DNA from 3 places in the Pseudoalteromonas sp. SWYJZ98 genome. Region 3 is predicted to be linked to each of the others. Evidence: predicted binding sites of a transcription regulator. Region 3 holds the regulator's gene; each other region holds the start of a gene.

Evidence for each region. The regulator sigma-54, encoded in region 3, starts transcription at its own class of promoters, with help from an activator protein. The targets are predictions, from matches to a motif close to GTTGGCACGNNNNTNGNNT.
Region 1: the regulator sigma-54 is predicted to act here: its motif matches at 2,876-2,894, upstream of I6F10_RS13600 (TorF family putative porin).
Region 2: the regulator sigma-54 is predicted to act here: its motif matches at 2,666-2,684, upstream of I6F10_RS04020 (amidase family protein).

Annotation. Positions count from the first base shown of each region.
Region 1 covers NZ_JADYXA010000024.1:39,691-45,775, reverse strand. Annotated here, with positions in the region: gene I6F10_RS13620 (AsmA family protein) at 1-535, opposite strand, end outside; gene I6F10_RS13615 (hypothetical protein) at 768-1,187, shown strand; gene I6F10_RS13610 (helix-turn-helix transcriptional regulator) at 1,196-1,396, shown strand; gene I6F10_RS13605 (hypothetical protein) at 1,552-2,715, shown strand; gene I6F10_RS13600 (TorF family putative porin) at 2,994-3,680, shown strand; gene I6F10_RS13595 (Bor/Iss family lipoprotein) at 3,735-4,070, opposite strand; gene I6F10_RS13590 (Bor family protein) at 4,067-4,378, opposite strand; gene I6F10_RS13585 (ABC transporter permease/M1 family aminopeptidase) at 4,562-6,085, opposite strand, start outside.
Region 2 covers NZ_JADYXA010000003.1:249,888-255,972, reverse strand. Annotated here, with positions in the region: gene I6F10_RS04025 (gamma-glutamyltransferase family protein) at 1-1,229, opposite strand, end outside; gene I6F10_RS04020 (amidase family protein) at 1,226-2,428, opposite strand; gene I6F10_RS04015 (putative 4-hydroxy-4-methyl-2-oxoglutarate aldolase) at 2,837-3,319, opposite strand; gene I6F10_RS04010 (TetR/AcrR family transcriptional regulator) at 3,323-3,976, opposite strand; gene yddG (aromatic amino acid DMT transporter YddG) at 4,471-5,379, shown strand; gene I6F10_RS04000 (PepSY-associated TM helix domain-containing protein) at 5,463-6,085, opposite strand, start outside.
Region 3 covers NZ_JADYXA010000001.1:239,310-245,394, reverse strand. Annotated here, with positions in the region: gene I6F10_RS01180 (HPr family phosphocarrier protein) at 1-114, opposite strand, end outside; gene rapZ (RNase adapter RapZ) at 157-1,002, opposite strand; gene ptsN (PTS IIA-like nitrogen regulatory protein PtsN) at 1,021-1,473, opposite strand; gene hpf (ribosome hibernation promoting factor) at 1,478-1,765, opposite strand; gene I6F10_RS01160 (RNA polymerase factor sigma-54) at 1,792-3,291, opposite strand; gene lptB (LPS export ABC transporter ATP-binding protein) at 3,361-4,086, opposite strand; gene lptA (lipopolysaccharide transport periplasmic protein LptA) at 4,083-4,628, opposite strand; gene lptC (LPS export ABC transporter periplasmic protein LptC) at 4,618-5,172, opposite strand; gene kdsC (3-deoxy-manno-octulosonate-8-phosphatase KdsC) at 5,169-5,720, opposite strand; gene I6F10_RS01135 (KpsF/GutQ family sugar-phosphate isomerase) at 5,721-6,085, opposite strand, start outside.

The sequences.
Region 1 (6,085 bases), on a different contig from region 3:
TAATTTGTTGTTTGGCACCTGTTTGACCATCTAGATAAGTAAATGTGCCGCCATAAATAGCAACTTCACCTAACTCAATATCAAAGTTATCTGGAAGCTTAATCGCTTCACCTGATTGGCTCTGCTCTTTTGGTTGCTCTGCAACTGCATCAAACAACTGCCAATTGGCTTTACCATTTTTGTCGGTTTCTAATAGGATATTTGGTTCGTTTATAACAAACTTATCTAATTTAAACTCACCACCAAATAATGAAAACCAAGGTATGTGTACAGCAAGCTGTTTCATACTCGCCATATCGGCGCGCGAACCTGATTCCATATTTGCAAAATGCACGTCGTTAAGTTCTAACTTTAATGCAGGGAATACGCTAAGTGTTTTATCACCTTTAATGGTAAGAGTGCGCCCAGTTGTTTGTTCTACCTGTTCTGAAACTTTGTTAAAAATAGTATCAGTAGGGATTAGAAACGGTGCGGCAACAATTAGTGCTATACATAGTAAAAGTATTACACCTACAATTTTAAGTAAGGTTTTCATGATCGTCCTTTCAAACGTGCAAATAATGTTCTTATCATAGCGAGTGTTAGCCTTAAAATCATTGTCGTTCTGATAAAAAAGCTTTTTATTAGATATTACATTCCTATCCTGAATCGCCCCTGAAACATTTTGATACCTTTAGGTTACAAATAAATATTGACCCAATGAAACCTTAAGGTTACATTGATACCTATAGGTTACATATTGTAAAAATTTTAAAAGGAAATGAGCTATGTCTAATTACGATATTAAAAGTGAAGAAAAATTTATGGGCCAAAATGCATGGATTTCATTATTCATGGGGGTCACTTTATTAATCATTAGTGTTTACCCAATGCTTAATCATACATCAGCCCCACTATTGTTTTTAGGAACTGCTGCTTTTTTAGGTTCATTCTTTATGTTTGTGATCAGAGGCGGGTTTACATGGAGAATGAAATACCACCTTACATATAAAGATGAGTATTTAAATACCATCGACACTATTGCCTATAAACATGTCGTGCTTGGCTTACTTTTTAGTATGGGTGGCGTGTACTTACTCTCCGATACTCTTGCTTTAGAAGTATCTCACAGCATGATGGCTACATTTTACCTTGCTGTAATGAGTTTAATATACGGCGTATCAATTCTTTGGCAAAGCAAAGATTAGGAGCAAAAGTGCAAAATAAAATTGCAAAATACCGCAAAGAAGCAGGCCTTTCTCAACAAGACTTGGCTGATCTAATTGCGGTTTCACGTAAGACTATTAGCACAGTAGAAACGGCACGATTTACCCCTTCGGTAATAATTGCTCTAAAAATAGCAAAGCATTTTAATACCTCAGTTGAAAGTCTCTTTGTACTAGATAAAAATGATTGATACATGTTAAAACGTTGGCCTCATTCTATTAGCAAAAACGCCGATTTAGCTACTTCAATTACAACGTATGGAGGACAGCGCTGTTGTTATTAGCGTAATTGCGCTAAAATAGACCAGCAAAAAAATATATATCTAAACCGGAGATTCTACAAGGCATGAAAAAACTGCTAATTTCACCGTCAAAAATGACGCTAGGCGAACAAGAAAATCAAATCTATCAGAACATTCTGAAGCAATCTTCAGAATTAAGCCTTAACCTTATGGCCGTGAAAGTAGAAAACCACCCTGATGATTTTTTACCTTGGTGTTACGAATTGCTAAGTGCAAGCAGAGATCGTATGAACTACGATTTACTAGAGCCGCAGCAATTACCAGTACTTAAGAAGCTACACGATCAGCTTATTTCAGCTATCAGCTTTTTACAGGTTAAAACTTTACGTATTGCTCCGTGGCCTGTAGTAAGTGTATTTGTAGAACAACACAAAGACGTTATTGCTCTTGATGAACAGCTTCGCTTAGTAGACTACATTAAGAGCATTCGTGAACAATCTCTTAAAGATATGATTCCTGAAGATTTACTTGCGTTTAGCGGTAAGCACATGGCATCACTTGATCCAAGCACATATAACTTTGACGTTGAATGGTTTGCATCAACAAAAAGTGCGAAGAGCTTTCATCAAATGCTTGGCGATTTACCAGGTGCCTTTGACGATGCACTAGTAAATATTCCACTTGAAGGTGACATTACTCAATACGAATATCAACAATTTGTTGCTGCTTATTCAAAAATATTCACCGACAATAATGAAAAACCAACACTTGCGCCTGCAACACGACTGCTTGCAATGCGTCGCCCTGATATATTTACTCCGATCACAAACAATCGGTTAGATGCATTATGCGGTGCCCTTGGTGTTTCTAAACTTAAAAATAGTGATTTTGAGCGTTACTGGCAAGATATTGTAAAAGGTATTCAAGCTATGTCATGGTACAAAATGGCTAAACCTAGTAATGAGTTAGAAGAACAATTAGTTGCTATTAAAGCGCTAATCCCATGTTTCTTTCACTATGCTGATGCTAAAACACCAGATAACTCTAACTACATCAAACTGTTAAGTAAGCCTAAACGAACTACAACTACGACAGGTAAAACTCAGCGTAGAGGTAAAGAGTCTGCAGAAATTTTAGTAGACCGCGCACTTGCTGCTGACGATATTCCTGAGCACATTCGCAGTAAGCGCGATTCAATTGTGAGTGAAGTTCAAAAAGGTCGTAGTGTAAACGAAACAATTAGCCTTATGCGCACTATATTTGGCTAAAAACTTCTAATTTAGCCGTACTTATATGGTGCGGCTAGGTTAATTTATGCACCAGCAGTGTGCGCAACGTCTTCCTACATGCCATATCTCTTCTCAATCTATAAAATGCAAGCTCATGTTTTTAATATATAAAAAATAATTTTTAATAAAAAATAATGAAGCTGGCACATACAGTGCAATTATCCCGTTAGTTAAACAATAAAAAGCCGTCAGCCTAAAGGTTCCGAATACATAATAAAAACCTTGGCGAGCAAAAAATCATATAACGGGAAATGGACATGCTAAAACTAAAAAAAACCATCGCTATAAGTGCTATAGCATTAATGGGCGCAACATCTTTAACGTCAACAGCCGTACATGCTGAAGTAACAGCAAACGCAGCGGCAACATCAAACTACTTATGGCGTGGTCAAGAGCAAACTGGGGGCGATGCAGCTATTTCAGGCGGTATTGATTACGCCAATGAATCGGGCTTTTATGCAGGTACTTGGGCTTCAAATGCATCGTGGGCAGATGAAATGACCTATGAGCTTGATTTATATGCAGGCTTTGGTGGCGACATTAACGAAAGCGTTAGCTACGATGTTGGCTATATTTATTACGCTTACCCAGATGCCGCTTCTGAAGCTGACGCCGATTTCTCTGAAATTTACGGTAGCATCAGTGTTGAAGGCTTTACATTTGGTGCTTCAGTACTTGCAACATCAGCTGCAAGTGGTGATGGTACAGACTTTGGTGATTCACTTTACCTGACAGCTGACTACGGTTTTGCTGTTGGCAGTAACGGCACTGAAATGGCACTTCACTTAGGCCACTACTCAGGTGACTTTATTGGCGATGATAATATCTTAGATTACGGTGTATCAATTTCGAAAGATGGGTTCACTTTTGGTTTATCTGATACAGATATGGATGACTCAGATATTAAAGCTTACGTTGCTTATTCTGTAGACTTTAATTTATAAGAAAGAATGTGTTACTTGCTGCGACATGAAGGGCCTTTTGGCCCTTTTCTTGTTTTATAGCTGTTTTGCTTTAAATGGTACCTTATTACATTGTACTTCTACTGTTTTAGGGTACCAAGCTGGGCCAATTTGATTCACAACCACCTCAGCTAAACCATTAGTAAACGATTTATACGTATGAACGCTTTGCCACTCCCCTTGTGGGCAATGTTTTGTTAAATCTAACGGATCTGATCCCTCGTACAACGCAAGTGCAAAATTATGATGCCACTGTGAACTTTTTAGCGTCTTATTGCTTACTTTGCTCTGCATGCCGTTATCAAAGTAAATATTTGTACACCCCGTTAAAATAATCAGTGTGCAACCGGCTGCAAATAGCTTGATGCTCATAATGTCTCCCCTAGTACTTGCTCTTGGCACCACACTTTAATGGTATGAGGCGAGTATATTCCAAGCGTAATTAAACTCAGCGCTCCATCACTAAACGTTTGCTGTGACTGCATTTGAATAACCGGTGTATTTGAACATATTTGTTTTACGTCTACCCGCTGCTCACCCACTAATCCCCATAAATAAAATGGGCGGCTATCTTCGTAATTAGCTTGGCTCGTTATTTTTGCTGTTGCCCGTGGCTGAATGGTTACCGCAGAACAAGCACTGAGGCTTAATGCTATCGCCCCTATGATTAATGGTTTCATACTCTTCCTTATAAACTAAATACCAGTAAGGTAACTTTATAAGAGAACATAAAATATTAGCGTAAAAAGCTGTGGGGAATATGTAGAAATGCTATGAAGTTTTATACAGTTTATTACACATAAAGGCCGCATAAATGCGGCCTTTAAAGTAGTCAGTTTAAGTCCTTAGTAAATAAATAGACTTTAAAACTTAGTTAAGTTGTTTTTACTGTCTTTATCGACCAGCTTAATGTAAGGATCAACCCCCGCAAATAATGGTTTTTCTTTTACTTTTAGCTCAATAGTATTGGTACCAGATACTATTTGATGCTTTTTCGAGTAAATAACAAAGTCTTCAGCGAGTAAGTTTTCAGGGTCGTCGCTAAACAATGCAATATCAATTAGCTCATCGAGCGGCTGCTCAGTTTCTTCACCTTGTCCATCGGCATGCTGCTTAGTTGCTTCAACGCTCAGTGTTACTGTATAAAAACCTTCGCCATCAACATCATCTGTAACCGACACTTCTTTCATTTCAAGCTCATAAAGCGTTATATATTTAAACTGATCATCAATAAAACGTTGTTCAGCTTGTGTTGCATCTCGCTTTAAATAACTAAGTAAATCAAGTGTGGTTGGATATGGCGTTGATTGATATTTAAACTCATTCAAAAACGCTTTAAGTGCTGCATTTAAGCGTACTTCACCTAAACGATCATAAATCGCCATCATCGCAACTGAGCCTTTATTGTAATGAAGGTATTGTTGAGCCTGCGTTTTATATAGTGGCATTTCTTCAAAGGCTTCGCCAGTACGGCCCATTAAGTATTTATCTAACTCGTACTTTAAGAATTTACGGAGCTTCTCGGCGCCAAAGCGTTTTTTTAGCACCATAAGCGCACTGTACTGGGAAAGTGTTTCAGAAATAACAGCACTACCCTCTACATTAGCCCCTGATACTTGATGCCCCCACCATTGGTGCGCAACTTCATGTGCGGTTACATAGTAAGGTAGGTCAACTTTACTCTCATCTCTTAGGTCTGTAATAAAACCAATACTTTCTGAGTAAGGTACCGTATTGGCAAAACTTTGCGCAAACGAGCGATACTTAGGAAACTCAATAATACGTAACTGCTTATGCTGATACGGGCCAAAGGCTTGTGTGTAGTAATCTATTGAGTCTTGAACTGACTCAATCATGCGGTCAACATTCCATGCATGATCTTTGTGGTAGTACACCTCAATATTTACCCCATTATGCTCAACCTTTTTACTTTCAAGCTCTGCCGAAAGCACAGAGTAAAAGTTTATAATTGGAGCATCCATTTCATAAACAAAGGTGCGGCGTCCATCTTTTACACTCTCACTTTTTAAGTAACCTGGTGTAATAGCAAATTGTGACTCATCGGTGGTTACCGTTGCCTTATAGTTTATAAACCCATTAGCAGGCCCAAACTCATTTTGCGTATAATAACGGCTGTCTTCTAGTTTATGTGCGCGCTCAAGTTCAGGTAACTCGTGCTTACGGCGCTCATACTTGTCAGCAATTTGAAAATACTTTTGATAACCAAAATTTGGTAATAATTCTCCATTATTTACAAATGTACCGCTGTGCACGAGTTGAGTATCAGATCTTCTATCAACAAAACCGTCGTGTTCACGAGAAACTGAGAGCTCGCCTTCTCGCACTTCATTGGGCATTAGCGGTTGTTCAAACTCAAACCATACCAT
Region 2 (6,085 bases), on a different contig from region 3:
AACTTTGCCAGTGCTGGGTTAAGTGTATGAGCGGGCTTTTTATTAGGAGCAAGGGCGTTAATATTGTTACTCGCATCAATATCTTCATTGTTTAAACTAAAGCTTAAACCACGGTTATTCCACACAAAGCCGCCTTCATTCATTAATATTCCGCTGCCAAATTCCCAGTAAATACTTTGAATAAAGCTGACTAATTGCCCGTTTTTATCTCTGGCTGCCATCCACACAGTATCGCCAGGCTCTGCGTTAAATGGCCATTTTTTGGCTTTACTCATATCAATATTGTTAGCAAGTTCGCTTAAGCGATTATCGGTTAGTGCGTTTTTATAATCATCCCCTAACACATCAGGGTCAGCCCAAAGGGTAGGGCGATGGGTAAAGCTTTGTTTAGTTGCCTCAACAATTAAGTGCGTCCAGTCGGCATCGGTTTTAGCTAAATGCTTTAACTTATTTACGGCACCAATTATTTGTAGTGAATGCACGCCCTGTGTTGGCGCGGGTAAGTTGTAGCAATCAATACCACTGAGGTTTGCATTTAGCGCAGTAACTACCTCGGCTTTAGTATTTGCAATGTCACCTGCGGTAATTGAGCTGCCTGCTTTTGCTAAGTCGGCGGCAAATGAGTTGGCAAGTGCGCCTTCATAAAATGCGTTTAAACCATGCTTTGCTAGGTATTCAAACGTTGCTGCAAGTTTAGGGTTTTTAAAATGCTGGCCTGCTTGTAAGGGCTTGCCATTGGGTATGTAGAGGTTTTTAAACGCGTCATTGGTATTGTTAGCAGTGGCTAGCTTTTCGCAGCCTGCTTGCAAGCTTTTTGTAACGGTAAAACCCTCGCGAGCAAGTTCAATAGCAGGTGCTAAAATTTTTGACAGTGGTAGTGCCGCATGCTCATCTAGTTCAAGCGCCTTTTGCCAACCGCGAATTGTACCCGCTTGAGTTAGTGCGCTTAATCCGCCGCGCTCTGGTATTTGCGTGAGCGAGTTATACGCCGTTGTATTAGTTGCTGCGCGGCCGCAGGCGTCAATAGCGGTAGGCGTTTTTTGGCTTGGGTTATCGATAAGCCAAAAGCTGTCGCCACCAATTGAGTTCATATGTGGATATACAACGCTAATCGCAGCGGCAGCCGCTACCATAGCCTCGGTAGCTGTACCGCCTTGTTTTAGTATATTTATACCCGCCTCAGTGGCCGAAAAATGAGACGCGGTAAATGCAATGTTGTGTGTGGTCATGCCGGTGTGTCCTGTTTAAAGTGTGCAGCTAGGTGCTTAACGCAAGCAAGTAGGCTTTTATCGTTACCGTGGCTCATCATTAATGAAAAACCATACGGATGATCATTTGCTAAATCAGCCAGCGGTAAATGCACTTGCGCTGAGCCACTAAGCCCTGCAATTGCCGAAAGCGTAATAATTTGCATGCGTAAGGCGCTTGTGTCGGCGCCTAATTTAGGTGCGGTTGTGGGGGTGGTTGGCAAAAATAAACAGCTGTTTGTATTTAGGTTTTTAGCTATTAGTGTTTGCCATTGGGTTTGTACTTTTAGTGCTTCTTGTTCTTCTTGATCAGTTAGGGCAAGCGCCATATTAAAACGTGCCGCAATTGCTGGAGCAAACTGGGGAAGTTGCCCCGGCAATTGAAGCCAATCTTTATGCGTTTTTGCGATTGCTCGCCCTTGCAGTACTCTAAAACTATCAGCAAGTTCATTTAATAAGTTGCTGTTAGGTAGTTCAAATTCTTTATGGTGCTTAAAATTAGGCTTGGTTTTTTCAAGCAATTGTTTAAGTGGGGCTTGTAAAACAGGGTCAACGAGTTCAAATAGTGCTTCGCAAATAACCAGCGTATTTACTTTATTAATAGCTTGTTGTGGTAATAATATATCGCCAACGCTGCTTAATAGCTCGGCGCTTTGGGTAAGCCAACCTATGGTATCAAAAGGGGGAGCCAACGGTATTAGGCCGTCTTTTTCAATCACGTTATGGCTTGGCCTTATGCCATATAAACCACAATAGCTGGCGGGTATTCTAATTGAGCCGCCGGTGTCGGTGCCTAAGCCAATATCAGCTAAGTTAGCAGCAACTGCAGCAGCAGACCCCATACTCGAACCACCGCAAGCATGCCCTTTTAATTTAGGATTTTGCGCAGCGCCATAATGTATATTATTACCCTCTAAGCTATAAGCCAGTTCGTCAGTATGGGTAAAGCCTATAAAGTTACAACCAGCGGTCATGAGCTTATTAACCAAGCTTGCCGTATTTTGAGCCGGTTTAGCTGTTTTAAACCAGTTTGGGTTGCCTGCGCTGTTACGCTCGCCCTTTACTGCAAATACATCTTTTACAGCTAAGCGATTGTTTGCAAGCACTCCAGAGTAGTTTGTTTGCCACAGGGTAGGACCGTGATTGCAAAATATACCTTTGTTGTTTTTTTTATCACTCATTTGCAGCTCATTATTATAAAACTGACCAAGTACTTACTTATTAAGTTAAGAGTGATTAAAAAGCGGGCTGGTTATTATTATTTTAATACCAGTTTTATTAAAAGCATGATCATTCTATCGAATTAAATAGCGCACTCATAGCGCTATTTTCTTCGCGTTATAATAGATCACTAATTTAATGCAATTGTTACAGCTGTGCTTTTCAATCGGTAGTTTTGATTTTATAGTGCTTAGACTAAGCAAGAGGAATGCCATAAATTAAAATCCTGTCCAATTGGTCAGGTTTTAATGGGTTGTATGAGATTTATAAATGTGGGCTATAAAAATAGTGACACTAAAATGAGTTAAAACAAACCAATTTGGTGCGCAGGCGCACCAAGTTGGTCTTTATTTATATGATTTTGAGTGCTAAATAAGGGGCGTTTTACTGATGACTAAACCATTAATATCGGCGTAAACCCAATCGTTAGGTTCTATGGTGGTGCTAAGCATGGTAATAGCTTGGTTTTTATCACCAAAGCCGCGCTTTAAGGTACTACGCGGTGTAGAGCCTAGCGCCATAACAGGTAAGTTCATCGTGGCAAGTATTTCTATATCTCGGCAACAGCCATTTATTATTACGCCTTCCCAGCCATTACTTAAGGCACGCTCAGCCATAATATCGCCTATAAACGCAAAGCGTTTGCTCGCAAACCCGTTTATAACTAATACTTTACCTTCACCATTTTCATGCAATATATCGGCGGCAAAAGAGTTGTCTTCTGGGCAGGTAACGGTAACTACTTTGCCATAAAACGTGGTTTTTTTACCAAAGTGATAAAGGCCGCTGTCTGCTACTTGTACTTTATCGCGATGATCGTCAAACAAATCGGGTGTAGTAAAGGATGTCATCGGTTAAGTCTCACTTTGCTCAGGTATTTTAAGACCAATACCTTTTAAAATTATGTGGGCAATTGACTGCGTAATTTGTGCCACATCGGTTTCGTCGTACTCTAATTTGTTCATTACAAGTAAAACCTCAGCCTGAAAGTCGGCGTAATATTGCGTGGTAGACCAAATAGTAAAGAGCAAATGGTAGGGGTCAACCTTATCCATTTTATCTGCGTCCATCCATGCTTGAAGTACATCAACCTTTTGTTTAACCCAAGGGCGGGTATTGGTTCTAAAGTAGTTTTGTAAATAAGGGGCACCGCGCAGTATTTCACTGGCAAATAAGCGAGATTGCATTGGCTGATTTACGGCCAGTATTACTTTGCTTTTAATATAGTTATAAAGCACGATGGCTGGATCGTCGTTAATTGTGACGTTATCAAGCCCCAAGTTCCAATTAGCTATTATGCGGTCGATCACAGACTCGTACAGACCATCCTTACTTTTAAAGTAATACAAAATATTAGCTTTTGGCACCTGCGCTTCTTTAGCAACCATGCTCATACTTGCTCCGTCGTAACCTAATTGCGAAAACAATTGCTCGGCGGCATCTAAAATTAGTTTTTGATTTTTCTCGCGCGTAACTTCTTTTTTATTTGGTTTTATTTGTGTGGTCATTATAGAGTTTGCGTGTTTAACGTATTGATTGATTGTAGCTTTACTGACCAAAAGGTCAATTACTAAAAAGGATGAATGTTAAAAACAGGCGAGAGGTTTAAGCTATTAACTTTAGGGTCTGTTGATCTTTGCGGATTAAAATTTGTTCAAACTAGGGGCTATTTAATCGCGGCGCGAGGTTTGTAACCTAGTGGGCTAAGTAAGAACCGAGCAAAGCTTCCGCGTCCTGCTCACGCCCCTTACCTACATCCATGTAGGCAACAAAGAGTAAATAGCCCCTAGGAAGAACCCTTTGGGCAGCGCCTGTTTGGCATTAATGCTACGTTATCGCCCATTAATGGGGAATAACCACACTATATAGGCTCTGCCTTGCCTAAATACCAAACAGACTGCTGCAAATTTAACCTTGAAAGATCAACAGACCCTTATTGTTTAATTAAATAATTACTGTTAGTTTAGTTTCAAATTTACGAGTAGTACTTTTAGATTGGCAAATGGATTTTATAAGCAAAAATAAATATACACTGTATGGAGTCGCTGCAATATTACTGTGGAGCTGCTTAGTGGCACTACTACGGGATATTTCTGAGTTGTTTAGCCCCATTGGTGGTGCTGCGGCTATGTATTCTGTCAGTGCAATATTTTTAATTTTGGTTATGGGAGCACCCAAGTTTAGTGGTTTTTCAAAACGTTACTTGGTAGTAGGTACTTTATTATTTGTAGCTTACGAAATTTGTTTGGCACTTTCTATTGGTATGGCAAATAGTCGTCATCAGGCGATGGAAATGGCGGTTATTAATTATTTATGGCCCACGCTAACAATATTACTCTCTATTATTATTGGTCGTAAAAAAGTAAGTTACTGGGTTTACCCAAGTATGATTATTGCTTTTTTAGGCGTTGCTTGGTGTATTACGGGCGATCAAGAAATGTCTCTCGATACGCTTGTTACTAACTTTGCAGATAATCCTGCTACTTATCTAATGGCATTAGCTGCTGCGTTTATATGGGCTATTTATTGCGTAGTAACGCAAAAACTGAGTAATGGTAAAAATGCTATTACGCTATTTTTTACTGTTACGGCAATGAGTTTGTGGGCGCAATATGGTTTTAGTAATGAAGCGCCATTAACGTTTTCGCTCAGCTCAAGCATAACGTTGCTATTAGCTGGTGTAGTCGTGGGGAGCGGTTATGCACTGTGGAATCAAGCTATTATTGGCGGTAACTTAATGCTTTTGGGAACGCTTTCGTACTTTACACCGGTGTTTTCTACTATTATTTCGGCGTTGTATTTATCTATTACGCTGAGTGCTTCGTTTTGGCAAGGGGTTGTACTGGTAACAGTGGGCTCGCTAATTTGCTACTTTGTAACGCGAGAAAAGCCTAAACGCACAGTAAACTAATCTACGTTAGTTAATGTTTTTATATTTTAAATCTAAATTTATAACTTTAATGAGGCGTGCAATACGCCTCATTAAGTTTTTCTTTATAATTTTGCAGGTATAACGGCATAGCTTACTGATTTATTTCTAACTTTTTTTGCACAATAATAAAATATTAATGCAAATACTGCAGCGCTAATATCAACAAAACCGCTTTGATAATATTTTAAAAAATCATCAGCTAATAAAGCCTGTATAAGTGTTGAAACCCCCATTCCAGCAGATAAAAGTGTAATACCCATTAAGCCCCAATAGCTAGCGTGGTGAGTTCCTTTAAAAAAGGTATAAGCAACAAAGGCAAAAAATACCAAATAGTAACTATAGAGATAGCTGTAATTTGCGTTACCCATATATTGGTTAGTCCATTTAGCTTGTAATAAAGTGGCAACCACTGCAATCATTGACCCTAAGCAAACACCAATTGTTAAATTTGCCATAAATCGTGTACTTCGTTTGTTGGCATCTTGTTTAAAGCGCTTGTCTAGCCATAATAAGTTACCAGAGTAAAATAAGAATGCGCCAAGTAGTCCCATAACAAAATACCCCCAACGTCCCCATTCACCTCCATAAGTACCAAAGTGAAGTGAAAAGAAACTTCCTACTATATTACCCCAAACACCATCATCTCCTTGCGGATAGCTTGAGTTAAGTACTTCTAATGTATAGG
Region 3 (6,085 bases):
TTGGAATAATGTGATTGTCGCATCAAATTGTACTGCTAATTGCGCAAGCACAGTAGCTGCTCTGGCGTGTAAGCCTAATTTGTTTTTTATTAAAAAGGTATCTTCACAATGCATAACTTACTCTACCTAAGCTGAACAGGTGATTATTCAGCTATATTATTTTTCTTGCTCGCGATGGCGAATTTTTACATTGGGATGTGTCATTGCGAAACTTTCACCGATAGTTTGCGCTAAATACACAGAGCGATGTTGCCCGCCTGTACACCCAATAGCAATGGTTAAATAACTGCGGTTATTTCGTTCTAAATGTGGTAACCACGTTTGTACAAATGTTTGAATTTGCCATGTGAATTTTTGCACTATGCTGTGATTAGCTAAATAGTCTTTAACCGGTTGATCTAACCCATTTAAAGGCTTTAACTCTGGTTCCCAGTGTGGATTTGGTAAAAAGCGTGCATCAAATACGTAGTCTGCTTCTTTTGGTATACCGTGTTTAAAACCAAATGATTCAAATGTGACAATCAGTTGCTTATCTTTTTTACCTAAAATCTTTTCACGAATAGATTCAGCGAGTTGATGAACACTTAAATCAGTCGTATCTATCATAAAGTCGGCGCGAGTGGTTAATACATCAAGTAATTCTTTTTCTTTTTTGATGGCTAAATCAAGGGGCAACGAGTCTATTGATAGTGGGTGTAATCTGCGTGTTTCAGAAAAGCGTTTGATCAATGTCTGATCGTCGCTATCTAAATAAAACAACGTAGGGTTTGCAAAGCCAGGCAAGTATTCAAGAATATCGTTAAATTCATCTTGTTCTTTAGGGATGTTGCGCACATCTATGCTAACAGCAATTTTATCGTAGCTATCAGACACACTGCGAACTAATGAAGGTAGTAGGTTTACTGGAATATTATCTACGCAATAATAACCTAAATCTTCTACAATGCGCAAAGCAACCGACTTTCCAGAACCAGAACGGCCGCTTATGATAATTAACTCCATTTAACACCCTTTATAAAACTATGATTGATCGACAATAACTTGGTAAAGCTCAGTATCAGATTTTGCACTGCGTAACTGTTTACAAAAATCTTTGTTGTTTAGTTTATCAGCAATGGTTGCTAGAGTCTTTAAGTGCTGCTGGTTATCGCCATCTGGTACGATGAGTGCGACAAAAATATCAACAGGGCGATTATCGATTGCATCAAAGTTTATTGGAGTTTCGCTAACGAGCACTAAAGCCAAAGGCTCTTCTGCACCGCTCATTCTTCCATGAGGAATAGCAATGCCACGCCCTATACCTGTACTACCTAATTTCTCTCTGCTCATTAAAGCGTTAAGAATATCTTGTTGCGGTAAATACGGAAGTTTGTCGTGAGCAAGTTCGCTAATGAACTCTAAAATTCTTTTTTTGCTATTAAAAAGGACCGCAGCTTTGCTGCAGTCCTGGCATATAAGTGAACTTAATTTCATCATATTAGTGTCGAGCAAGCTTCTCTTTGTGTTTGATTACTTGGCGATCGAGCTTGTCGATCAACGAGTCAATAGCGGCATACATATCTTGATGTTCTGTAGAGGCAAATAGCTCAGCACCGCTTACGTGTATTGTGGCTTCTGCTTTTTGATTTAATTTTTCTACATCGAGAATGACATGAACATTATTAATATGATCAGAGTGTCTTTCAAGCTTCGCAAATTTAGTATTAATATAGTCTCTTAGTGAATCGGTTAATTCTACGTGACGACCAGTTAAGTTTAGTTGCATAAGCATTACCCTCTTAGTTTAGCGTCTTAAATCAGACTTTTACGCTGATTTGACGGTGGAATAGCAAGAGATTCACGGTATTTTGCGATTGTACGTCTTGCTACTTTAATTCCTTGCTCAGCCAATATATCCGCTATTTTGCTATCACTCAATGGTTTTGCTGAGTTTTCTGCTGCGATTAATTTTCGGATAAGCGCACGTATTGCTGTAGATGAACATTCACCACCGTTTTCAGTACTTACATGGCTTGAGAAAAAATATTTAAGCTCAAATATACCACGGGGTGTATGCATGTACTTTTGAGTAGTCACACGCGAAATTGTCGATTCGTGCATTTCTACCATTTCAGCGACATCATTTAAAACCATTGGTTTCATGGCTTCAGGGCCATGTTCAAAAAATCCTTGTTGTTGCTTAACAATACAATTAGTAACTTTTAATAGCGTGTCGTTTCTACTTTCTAAGCTTTTAATAAACCATTTAGCTTCTTGTAAATGTGAGCGAATAAACTGGCTGTCGCCACTTGATTTTACAGTGCGAGACATTGCCGCGTATTGGCTATTAACACGAATTTTAGGCATGCTATCTGGGTTTAATTCGACAACCCAGCGACCTTTAATTTTTTTAACTGACACATCAGGAATAACATACTCAGATTCTTCCCTTACAATAGTATCTGCAGGTTTTGGGTTGAGAGTATGTATTAGTGTCATCACTTCTTTAAGCTCTTCTTCTTTAAGCTTAGTTTTTTTCATTAATGTACGATAGTCGCGAGCTGCTAATAGATCAATATGCTCGGTTAAAATCATTTTCGTTTCATTAATGTAAGGTGTTTCTTTATCAAATTGATTAAGCTGAATACACAAACACTCTTGTAAACTACGTGCAGCAATACCAACAGGATCAAACAGTTGAATGCGTTTTAATACCGCTTCAATTTCATCAAGTTCGACTTCGTTATCATCTTCGTTTTCTTGATTAAAGCTTTCTAAAATTTCTTCGCAACTGAGAGTTAAAATACCTGAATCATCGACGGCCTCTACAATCGCAATCGCGATGGCTTCATCGGTAGGGCTAAATGGCGTTAGTTGTAATTGCCACATTAAATACTCATGGAGCGTTTCAGTAGAGGCGCCTTGGTATATAGATTCGTCTTCAGGCATTGGACCTGATGAGGCTGCTGGGGCGGCACTCATGTACTCATCCCAACTAACATCCATAGCCATGTCGTCACTTAGCGTGTCTTTTGCAAGTGCTTCACCAGTATCTTGTTCGTATTCGCTCGGAGCATCATCAGCAGATGCGCTAACAGTTATGTCATCGGTATCAGCTTTTTGCTCGTTTTTACCAGCAGCGTCTTCAGAATAGTCTGCCTCTTCAACCTCTAATAGTGGATTACTGTCGAGAGCTTCTTGTATTTCTTGCTGGAGATCCAATGTACTGAGTTGCAACAAACGAATAGCTTGTTGCAACTGTGGAGTCATTGTAAGTTGCTGGCCCATGCGCAGCTGTAGTGATTGCCTCATGTATCTCTAACAATCCTTTTATGTTGTTATAATTAATACTAGCAGATGCTTAAAGACATGGCGTAAATGTTACAGCCTAAATTGCTCGCCTAAGTAAACATCGCGTACTGTTTTATCATTTAATACGTGTTCTGGAGTACCTGATGCAATCAGCTCCCCATGAGAAACAATGTAGGCTTTTTCACAAACATCAAGGGTCTCTCTTACGTTATGGTCGGTAATTAATACACCAATCCCACGATTTTTAAGATGTTCTATTATTTTCTTTATATCTAATACCGAAATAGGGTCAACACCGGCAAACGGTTCATCCAGTAATATAAATTTAGGATCTGCTGCCAGTGCTCGTGCTATTTCTACACGACGACGCTCTCCACCCGATAATGCCATACCTTGGCTATCACGAATGTGTTGTATGCTAAATTCATCTAATAAGTTATTGAGCGTGTCTTCTCTGGCTTGTTTATTTAGTTCTTTGCGCGTTTCTAAAATGGCCATTAAGTTTTGATAAACAGTCAGCTTTCTAAAAATCGATGACTCTTGTGGTAAGTAGCCTATGCCTAATCTAGCACGACTATGCATAGGTAAAAGAGTAATATCGTTATCATCAATAGATATTTTACCTTTGTCGCTAGGAACAAGCCCTACAATCATATAAAAAGTCGTTGTTTTACCAGCACCGTTAGGGCCAAGTAAGCCAACTATACTGCCAGCTTGTACTTCAAGGCCGACGTTTTTTACAACTTCACGACCTTTATAGCTTTTTGCCAATAGTTCTGCTTTTAATGTGCTCATGGTTGACCTTTATCGCCTTTTTTACTTTTTTTAGTTTCGATCGGTACTAAAATTGTGTGAACGCGGTCAGTTGAGTTTTCATCTTTTTCGGCACTGATGAGCTGCTGCTCTATGTCGTAGGTAATGCTTTTAGCATTTATTTTTTGTCCGGCTTGCGATACTTGTGCATTACCAACAAGCGTTAAAAAACGCTTAGATACATCATAACGTACTTCGTCAGCACTGGCGCTCATAGTCGTGCCGTCTGATTGCTTTTCTTCAAAGTGCGCAGGGCTACCTGTGGCAATTAATAATTGTTTATTATCACCAAGTTCATCACGTTTGTGTACTTCGAGGCGATCGGCTGTAATGCGGCGATTACCGTGAATAATCTCAACGTTTTTCTCAAAAATACCCACATTAGCTTTCAATTGACCTTCTTGCTTGTCGGCACTTATTGAAATTTGATTGGCAGCAGGTTGCGTGTTTTGCTCTGCAGCACTACTATTAAACGCTAGTATAAGTGTAGGAATTATAAGTGATTTTAATATTTTATTGGTCATAGTATATGGTTCGCGTATGGTTAATTAGTTTTATCACTTCGGCTTTTAAGTCGGCTTCTAGGCCTTTACCGGTGATTTTTAAATTGGGTCCAGTGATGATGACGGGTTGCTCCGAACGCATTGTTAATAGCTTTATATCAACCTGAATATTATCAGCATTGATTTTGTCTATCATGGCGTTATCGGTTAAATTTTTGGCAACCACATTACCTTCTAAAATTAATTGTTTATCTTCGTATAATGTTGCTTCGTCTGCATTTATTTGCCACGTTTGTTGTTCGTTATATAAAGTAAAAATGGGTTTTTCGAAAAACGTGAAACCTAATTGCTGGTATAGCTCCATTTTAGCCGCAGTGACTTTGTGGCTAATTTTACCTTGCTCATCATAGGCTGTCTGTTTGAGCTCAATAGCTATGTAATCAGGCTTAGCAATAACTTCAGGCTCAGCCTGAGGCACAATATTTGTTTGTGCAAAATAAGGGTACCAAAGCCAAACCATACAGCTAATGAATAAAACGCTTAATATTATGCGCGCTGCATTCATGAACTAGTGCCTTGTGTAGTCAATGCTTTACCATTTTCAAGCATGAGCAAATCGGTGAGTTCTCTCACAGCACCAAAACCACCAGGCATTTGCGTTACATAGTGTGACAAACGCTTAATAAGTGGGTGGGCATCATTTACTGCAACGGCAAAGCCTACTAACTCCATAACAGGCATGTCAGGACCGTCATCACCAATATAAGCAATTTGTTCATCGCTAAGGTTGAGTTTATCTTTTAATTCTTGATAGGCAATGAGCTTATTTTCTTGGCCTTGATAAATATGCTGTACGGTTAAGCTGCTCATACGTTGTTGTACTATCTGTGAATGACGACCAGTAATAACAGCTACTTCAAAGCCACTGTTTATAAGTGCTTTAATGCCAAAACCATCTTTTGTATTAAATGCTTTTAGCTCTTCACCTTGATTGCCAAGGTAAATACGGCCATCAGAAAATACACCATCAATATCGCATATAAGTAGTTTTACTTTTTTAGCGCGTGCTTTTGCATCATCGCTCAGCGGTTGATAGAGTTCTTCAAATTGCATTTATAACACTCCTGCTTTCAATAGGTCTTGCATATTTAATGCGCCAATAGGTTGGTTTTTCTCATTGACGACGATTAGGCCATTTATACGTTTACGTTCCATAATATTGAGCGCTTCAGCGGCTAAAATATCTTGCGTAGCTGTAGTGCATGACTTAGTCATAACAACATCTATTTGTGTTGTATGAATATCAATTCTTTGTTCTAAAATGCGACGTAAGTCACCATCGGTAAATAACCCTACGAGTTGCTGATTTTCACCAACAATGGCTGTCATACCTAATCCTTTAGCTGACATTTCTATTAGAGCATCTTTAACTGTTTGTGAAACATCAATAATAGGTGTATTTGCGCCGCTGTGCATAA